DNA from 2 places in the Pantoea eucrina genome. Region 2 is predicted to be linked to the other one. Evidence: predicted binding sites of a transcription regulator. Region 2 holds the regulator's gene; the other holds the start of a gene.

The links. The regulator PurR, encoded in region 2, represses purine synthesis genes. The targets are predictions, from matches to a motif close to CANGCAAACGTTTGCNTG.
Positions count from the first base shown of each region.
Region 1: the regulator PurR is predicted to act here: its motif matches at 2,596-2,613, upstream of guaB (IMP dehydrogenase).

Region 1 covers NZ_CP083448.1:2,476,668-2,481,113, reverse strand. The annotation lists gene LAC65_RS11850 (protealysin inhibitor emfourin) at 1-23, opposite strand, end outside; gene LAC65_RS11845 (M4 family metallopeptidase) at 20-1,033, opposite strand; gene xseA (exodeoxyribonuclease VII large subunit) at 1,131-2,504, opposite strand; gene guaB (IMP dehydrogenase) at 2,674-4,140, shown strand; gene guaA (glutamine-hydrolyzing GMP synthase) at 4,213-4,446, shown strand, end outside.
Region 2 covers NZ_CP083448.1:1,463,015-1,467,460, forward strand. The annotation lists gene punR (DNA-binding transcriptional activator PunR) at 1-905, shown strand, start outside; gene purR (HTH-type transcriptional repressor PurR) at 902-1,927, opposite strand; gene LAC65_RS06900 (C40 family peptidase) at 2,225-3,013, opposite strand; gene LAC65_RS06905 (Grx4 family monothiol glutaredoxin) at 3,366-3,698, shown strand; gene rnt (ribonuclease T) at 3,737-4,420, opposite strand.

The sequences.
Region 1 (4,446 bases), 1.0 Mb from region 2:
TCATCCGTCAGTTCTATGTTCACTTCACACCCACCTCTTGCCAGGCGGCCTGGATCTGCTCCGCGACCTGCCGATCAAAGCGTTTTGCCGCATGCTCAACGGTAAAGCGGGCAAAGGTGCTGAAATCAGCATCCTGCGGCAGGGTTTTGTCACACAGCGTGTCATACCACGCCTGACCGGCGCGTTCCCATGCAAAACCGCCCAGCGCGGTGGCCGCAAGATAAAACGCGCGGTTAGGAATACCGGAGTTGAGATGCACGCCGCCGTTGTCATCACGCGTTTCGATATAGTGCGCCATATCCGCCGGCTGCGGATCTTTACCCAGCAGCGGGTCATCATAGGCGGTGCCGGGGGCTGACATGGAGCGCAGACCGCTGCCGTTAATGCCTTTAGCCAGCAATCCTTCGCCGATGATCCAGTCCGCTTCCTCCGCGCGCTGCTGCCGCTGATACTGTTTTACCAGTGAGCCAAAGACATCAGACATCGACTCATTCAGCGCGCCCGCCTGCTGAAAGTAGATCAGTCCCGCTTCGCTTTCCGTGACGCCGTGCGTCAGTTCATGGGCGACCACGTCAATCGCGATGGTGAAGCGATTAAAAATCTCGCCGTCACCGTCGCCAAAGACCATCTGCTGGCCGTTCCAGAAAGCGTTCTGATAATTCTGGCCGTAGTGCACGGTACCGTCCAGCTTCAGCCCTTTGTTGTCGAGCGAGTTTCGCTGATAAACGTTCCAGAAAAAATCATAAGTAACGCCCAGATAGTCCCAGGCTTCATCCGCAGCCACGTCGCCGTTGCCAGGCTGACCTTCCTGACGTATCAGCGTGCCGGGCAGCGTCTGACTCTCTCTGGCATCAAAAATGGCGCGCAGCACCTGACCTGGCCGGGCGATATCCGCCGGTGCGATGACGCGGTGCGGCTCCGCCATTAGCTGCTGAACGTGAGTAAGCGTGCGGCGCGCCGACTCCTGTTGCGGCCCTGCACAGTTGTCGATGATGTTACGCAGGATATAGGGGGGAATTACGCTGTATGACATGCCGGACTCCCTGAGTGATGGGTATGCAAAGAGTATAGACCGGGGTCAGGCAGAGCAGGAAACGTGCAGGCAGGGAGGGGATCTCCCTGCGTGCTGGTCAGGATTGGCGGGGTTTACGGCGGCGTTTCAGCGGCGTGAGGGCGGTGACTTCGCTCTCCACCCAGCCATCTTCCAGCCGGGTGCGCAGCCTGTCGCCTGGCTGCAGCGGCGCGATCTGTTTTACAACTTCGCCCTGCGCATCGGTGGTAACGCTGAAGCCGCGCGCCAGCGTCGCCAGCGGACTGACCCCTTCCAGCTGCGCCATCAGCGTACCAAAGCGCTGGCGATCCTGCCCCAGCTGCTGCTGCATGCTCTGCTGCAGACGGTAGTGCCAGTGCGCAAGCTGCTGCTGCGCGCGCAGGATGCGCCCCTGTGGCTGCTGCGCACTGAGCCGCTGCAGCAGCCGATCCTGCTGGCGCTGCGCGCTGCGCAGCTGCCGATCGGCGGCCGCGCCTAAGCGACGCTGCAGCTGAAACAGGGCGGTCTGCTGCCGTGCCAGGCGCAGCTGCGGATGCTGCTGCTGCAGGCGATGCTGAAGCTGCGTGAGGTAACGCTGCTGCCCGGCGAGATAGTAGTCCATCGCCATCTCCATGCGCTGCTGCTGCGACTGCAGCTGCCGCAGCAGCTCGACCTGATTGCGGCTGACAATCTCAGCGGCGGCAGAGGGCGTGGGCGCGCGCAGGTCGGCGACAAAATCGGCGATGGTGACATCCGTTTCATGCCCTACGGCGCTGACCACCGGCAGGCGGCTGGCAAAAATCGCCCGCGCCACGCGCTCATCGTTGAAGCACCAGAGATCTTCCAGCGAACCGCCGCCGCGGCCGACAATCAGCACGTCACATTCATTGCGCTGGTTGGCCAGCCCGATAGCGCGCACGATGGCAGCGGGCGCATCGGCTCCCTGCACCACGGTAGGGTAGATAACCACCGGGAGTGAGGGATCGCGGCGGTGCAGCACGCGCAGCACATCATGCAGCGCGGCGCCGGTTGCGGAGGTGATCACCCCGACCTGACGGGCCGGATCGGGCAGCGGCTGTTTGAACTGCTGATCGAACAACCCTTCTGCGCTGAGCTGCGCTTTCAGCTGCTCAAACTGCTGCTGCAGCAGGCCTTCACCCGCCGGATGCATGCTTTCAATGATTAACTGATAGTCGCCGCGCGGCTCATACAGCGTGACGCTGGCCCGCACCAGCACCTGCTGCCCGTGCTGCGGCCGGAACGTCACGCGCCGGTTGCTGTTGCGGAACATCGCACAGCGCACCTGGGCACCATCATCTTTCAGCGTGAAGTACCAGTGGCCGGACGCGGGCTGCGTGAAATTGGAGATCTCAGCGCTGAGCCACACCAGGCCCATCTCATTTTCCAGCAGCGTGCGCACCGTGGTGTTGAGGCGGCTGACGGTAAAAATATTGGCGGTTGCAGGTAGCGACATGTGATGAAGATCAAATTTTAAATCAGAGGGTTAATTCATCGATACTACAGGGCTGCTGCGCAGGATCAAGACTTTTTCTGAAAAAGCAGTAGAGGCAATCGGTTTCGTCCTGTATAATGCCGCGGCAATATTTTATCTGTTTTCAACGCCCCCAGGTGGAGATATTGCAATGCTAAGAATCGCGAAAGAAGCCCTCACATTTGACGACGTCCTGCTCGTTCCCGCTCACTCCACTGTATTGCCCAACACCGCTGACCTCAGCACTCAACTGACCAAAAACATCCGTCTGAACATTCCTATGCTCTCTGCTGCGATGGATACCGTGACCGAAGCGGGCCTGGCGATCGCGCTGGCACAGGAAGGCGGCCTCGGCTTTATCCATAAAAATATGTCGATTGAGCGTCAGGCTGATGAAGTGCGTAAGGTGAAAAAGCATGAAAGCGGCGTGGTAACAGAGCCGCAGACCGTGCTGCCAACCACAACGCTTGCGGAAGTGAAAGCGCTTACCGATCGCAACGGCTTCGCCGGCTATCCGGTCGTCAACGCCGGTAACGAGCTGGTAGGCATCATCACCGGTCGCGATGTGCGCTTTGTCACCGATTTGACGCTGCCGGTTACCGCAGTCATGACGCCGAAAGAGCGTCTGGTTACGGTAAAAGAGGGTGAGGCGCGCGAAGTGGTGCTGCAGAAGATGCATGAAAAGCGCGTTGAAAAAGCGCTGGTGGTGGATGAGAGCTTCCACCTGCTGGGCATGATTACCGTAAAAGATTTCCAGAAAGCTGAACGTAAACCCAACGCCTGTAAAGATGCGCAGGGTCGTCTGCGCGTGGGCGCGGCGGTAGGTGCCGGTGCCGGTAACGAAGAGCGCGTGGATGCGCTGGTTGCCGCCGGCGTTGACGTGCTGCTGATTGACTCTTCGCACGGCCATTCTGAAGGCGTACTGCAGCGCATTCGTGAAACCCGCGCCAAATACCCCGACCTTGAAATTATTGGCGGCAACGTTGCCACCGGCGCCGGTGCCCTGGCACTGGCGGAAGCGGGCGTCAGCGCGGTGAAAGTGGGCATCGGTCCTGGCTCTATCTGCACCACCCGTATCGTCACCGGCGTGGGCGTACCGCAGATCACCGCTGTTTCTGACGCCGTTGCGGCGCTGGAAGGCACCGGTATTCCGGTCGTGGCAGATGGCGGTATCCGCTTCTCCGGCGATATCGCTAAAGCGATCGCCGCAGGCGCAGCCGCAGTGATGGTGGGCTCTATGCTGGCCGGCACCGAAGAGTCTCCGGGCGAGATCGAACTCTATCAGGGGCGCGCATTCAAATCGTACCGCGGCATGGGCTCGCTCGGCGCTATGTCCAAAGGCTCTTCTGACCGTTACTTCCAGACCGATAACGCCGCAGATAAGCTGGTGCCGGAAGGCATCGAAGGCCGCGTTGCCTATAAAGGCCGCCTGAAAGAGATCGTCCATCAGCAGATGGGTGGCCTGCGCTCCTGCATGGGCCTGACCGGCTGCCCGACCATTGATGACCTGCGCACCAAAGCGGAGTTTGTTCGCATCAGCGGCGCCGGCATCAATGAGAGTCACGTGCACGATGTGACCATCACCAAAGAGTCACCGAACTACCGCATGGGTTCCTGATCCCTGAAGATTTCCCGCCCGGCTCTGGCCGGGCGCTTTTATTGTTAAGTCCATCCCACTGGAAATGCCTCAATGACGACTGAAAATATTCATAAACATCGTATCCTGATCCTCGATTTTGGTTCGCAGTATACGCAGCTGGTTGCGCGCCGCGTGCGTGAGCTGGGCGTCTACTGCGAACTCTGGGCGTGGGATGTCACCGAAGAGCAAATCCGTGCGTTCAACCCGAACGGAATTATCCTGTCAGGTGGCCCTGAGAGCACCACCGAGCTGGACAGCCCGCGCGCGCCTGAGTACGTCTTTAAC
Region 2 (4,446 bases):
CTGAATATGCACTTGAGGTAGCGGATGCCGTCGCCCGCACCGGCAGTTTCAGCGCGGCAGCGCAGGAGCTGCACCGCGTGCCTTCTGCTATCAGCTATACCATCAGGCAGCTGGAGAGCTGGCTTGCCGTGGAGCTGTTTGAACGCCAGCATCGGGAGGTGGTCCTGACGCCGGCCGGCGAGCATTTTGTGCGAGAAGGCCGCTCTGTTATCAAAAAAATGCTGGCAACGCGACGCCAGTGTCAGCAGCTGGCCAACGGCTGGCGCGGCCAGCTCACTATTGCCGTTGATTGTATCGTCAAGCCGCAGCGCACGCGCCAGCTGGTGAAAGATTTCTATCGCCACTTTCCCGATATGGAGCTGATCATCAGCTATGAAGTGTTTAACGGCGTATGGGATGCGCTGGCCGATGGCCGGGTTGACGTAGCCATCGGCGCCACGCAGGCGATCCCGGTTGGCGGACGCTTTGCTTTTCAGGATATGGGCGCCCTTAACTGGCGCTGCGTGGTCAGTCCGGATCATCCACTGGCGCAGAGCGCGCATCCTGACGAAGAGGCGATGCGCGCCTGGCCGTCGCTGGTGCTGGAAGATACGTCGCGCGCGCTGCCGCGCCGTATGACCTGGACGCTGGATAATCAGCGCCGGCTGGTGGTGCCGGAGTGGGAAACCGGAATCGACTGCCTGCAGGCTGGCCTGTGCGTGGGGATGATCCCGGGACATCTGGCGCGGCCGCTACTGGATAGCGGCGCGCTGGTGGAGCTGATATTACCGCAGCCCTTTCCGGAGAGTCCCTGCTGCGTCAGCTGGGCCGAGCAGCGGGCGTCGCCAGCGCTGATCTGGCTGCTGGAATACCTGGGGGATGCTGAGACGCTAAACCATGAGTGGCTCAGCGAGCGCCACGCTTAGCGGCGATAGTCGCGAAACGGACCATCCCCGACGGAGCGACGCTCAATCAGACTGGGCTGAACTTCAATTGTTTGCGGCTCTTCACGTTTACTGGTAATGCGGTCCAGCAGCATCTCCAGCGCTTTCTCACCCAGCTGAGCTTTGGGCTGATGCACCGTCGTCAGCGCCGGCGTAAAGTAGCGGGCGTTGCGCACATTATCATAGCCGATCACCGAAATATCCTGCGGTACGCGCAGGCCCATCTCATCGGCGGCGCAGATGGCGCCCATTGCCATAATATCGCCGCCGCAGAACACAGCGGTAGGCCGCTGCTTCTGGCTCAGGATCTGCTGCATCGCCTGATAACCCGACTCCGGCTCAAAATCGCCCTGTACGATCCACTCCGCACGCACCGCGATCCCCGCTTCCTGCATCGCCTGCAGGAAGCCGGCGTGCCGTCCGCCGCCGGTATTGCGCTCCAGCTGGCCCGGAATAGCGCCAATATCGCGATGACCCCGCTCGATCAGGTAACGGCCGGCCAGATAGCCGCCCTGAAAGGCGTTATCCTGCACGGTATCGGTAAAATCCCCGCGGGAAGCGCCCCAGTCCATGACCACCATCGGAATATTGCGATTCTCTTCCAGCATCTGAAGCAGATCGTCCGGATACTCAGAGCACATCACCAGCAGGCCATCTACCCGCTTTTGCGCCATCATCGACAGATAGGCGCGCTGTTTTTGCAGGTCATTGTGCGCATTGCCCAGAATCAGCGTATAGCCCTGAGCGAAGCAGTGGTTTTCAATCGCTTCAATGATTTCAGCAAAGTAGGGGGCTTCGCTGGATGTCGCCAGCAGACCCAATGTTTTCGTGTGATTAACCTTCAGGCTGCGCGCCACGGCGCTGGGAGAGTAGTGCAGCGCTTTAATCGCCTCCCACACGGCATTACGCGTCTCTTCAGCGACAAAGCGCGTTTTATTGATGACGTGCGAAACCGTGGTCGTTGATACGCCAGCGCGTTTTGCCACATCTTTAATTGTTGCCATGAAAATGGACCTCTTAAACCTATCGCAACTTTATGATAAGTATAGTGTTAAACGTTTGCGTCTGCGCAGGGTTTTCTGCCCGGTTTCAGCATAAAAATGGCTGATTTAAGGCGAGTAATTAACCGTAACAGATAATGACAGCAGCGTGCGCAAAAGGTGTTGCGCAACGAAAGGCGGCGATTCTAGCAAGGTGAGGGGCATAAAACGAGATTTTTACCTGAGGTCAGGCGAAAATATTTAGATTACGGCAGCCGGTATGTGTTCAGGCCAAAACGCGCGCGGCGTGTTGCGCAACCGCTAACGAATGGTTTTAGGTGTCATCATGCGGCGTGCGCCAACATAGTGCTTCTGCCAGTAATCTTCACCCAGCGCGCTGATCTGAATATCCTTGCCGGTACGCGGCGACTGAATAAATTTGCCGTTACCCAGATAAACGCCAACATGATCGGCTGTACCGCGATTATTGATGCGGAAAAACACCAGATCCCCTTTCTCCAGCATTTCGCGCTTGATGGGAGCGGCATCGCGCAGATGATACATTTCGTTGGCCGTGCGCGGCAGTTTGAAACGGACCAGATCTTTGTAGGCGTACCAGACCAGGCCACTGCAATCGAATCCGGTAAGCGGAGAGGTGCCACCCCACTGATAAGGTTTGCCCAGCTGGCCCATAAGTTTAGTCATGGCGGTTTCACGCGCCTTCTGGTAGCGCAGACGGTGGGATTTGCTGAGCCTGATACCGGTCAGCGCATCGGTACTCTCTTCCGCGGCTGCTATTTTCCGGCTGGTACGCTGATGACCATATTTTTTGCTGGCGGAGAGGGCGGGCGCTTTTTTACGGGCGGTACGGGAAGTCGCAGGCGGTTCTGCGTGCAGGCTTTTTTTCGATTTAACTTTTTGTACGGGCGTGACGCGTGTTTTTTTAGCCGAGGTTTTAACCGGACGTCGTTTGCGGCGCTCATCGTCGCGCGCACTCTTTTTCTCCGCTTTCTGCAGGCTGGCGTTAACCGGCTTGTGCGGTGAAGCAGCGGCCACGTTAAAAAACAGCTGAGCAAAAGCCAGTATGAAAAGCGTAATCAGTAAACGCATAGTCCGGTTACAGGTTCGGCAGGCTGCAGAAGCAGACCGCGGCAATATTAGAAAATTCTGATCAGCGATCAGCGCCGGATTGATTCTAATCCACTTTTTTTACAAAAGGTAAGGTCTTTTTTATTAAATCCATCAACACAAGGGCTGTGCAGCAAAAATGAGCGGTTTCAGGCGGTTAACGCAGCATATTTATTGCTAATCGTGTATTAATACACACTTCGTCATACGCCCGTGGCGGCAAACTTAACAAACATGGCGATTCATGCCGCAGCGAGGCAAATTCCCGATTTCAGTCGCGGGATGAAGTCGCTACAATAAACAAACACGAAGTGAAGAATTAAGGAAGGCAAAAATGAGTACTGTTGAAAAAATTCAGCGCCAGATCGCAGAAAACCCGATCCTGCTGTATATGAAAGGATCGCCAAAACTGCCAAGCTGCGGCTTCTCAGCTCAGGCTGTTCAGGCGCTCTCTGCCTGTGGCGAACGCTTCGCGTATGTTGATATCCTGCAGAATCCTGATATCCGTGCTGAACTGCCAAAATACGCTAACTGGCCAACCTTCCCGCAGCTGTGGGTGGATGGGGAGCTGGTCGGCGGCTGCGACATCATCGTTGAGATGTTCCAGCGCGGTGAACTTCAGCCGCTGATCAAAGAAACCGCTGAGAAACACAAAGAAGCGGAATAAATTAAAAGGCCGGCGCTGTGCCGGCCTTTTTCATTCTCTTACTCTGCCGCGCTTTCGCCTGACGCTTCGCTCTCTGCCTCAGCGTCATTTAGCGCCAGCGGCCAGCCACCTAAACGTTTCCAGCGGTTTACCAGCTCGCAAAACAGCATTGCCGTCTGCTCTGTATCATAAAGCGCCGAGTGCGCCTGCGTGCTGTCAAAATCGATACCTGCCGCCTTGCACGCTTTTGCCAGCACCGTCTGTCCCAGCACCAGCCCGCTCAGCGCCGCCGTATCAAAGGTGGCAAACGGATGAAAGGGGTTGCGTTTCAGGCTGGCGCGCTCAGCCGCCGCCGTAACGAAGCTGTGATCAAAGTTGGCATTATGCGCCACAATAATCGCCCGGTTGCAGCCGCTCTCTTTAAGCCCTTTGCGCACCTGTTTAAAGATGGCGTGCAGCGCTTCATATTCGCTCACTGCGCCGCGCAGCGGGTTCGCAGGATCGATACCGGTAAACGCCAGCGCTTCAGGATGAAGAAGGGCACCTGCAAAGGGTTCAATGTGAAAATGCTGGGTTTCGTCACGCTGCAGCCAGCCATCCTCATCCATTTTCAGGGTCGTGGCGGCAATCTCCAGCAGCGCATCAGTCTGCGCATTAAAACCGGCGGTTTCGACATCGATAACTACCGGATAAAAGCCGCGAAAGCGTTGGTTAAGGGCGTTCTGGGCGTTCGATTCAGACATCAGGATCTCATAGCAGTGAAAAGGGC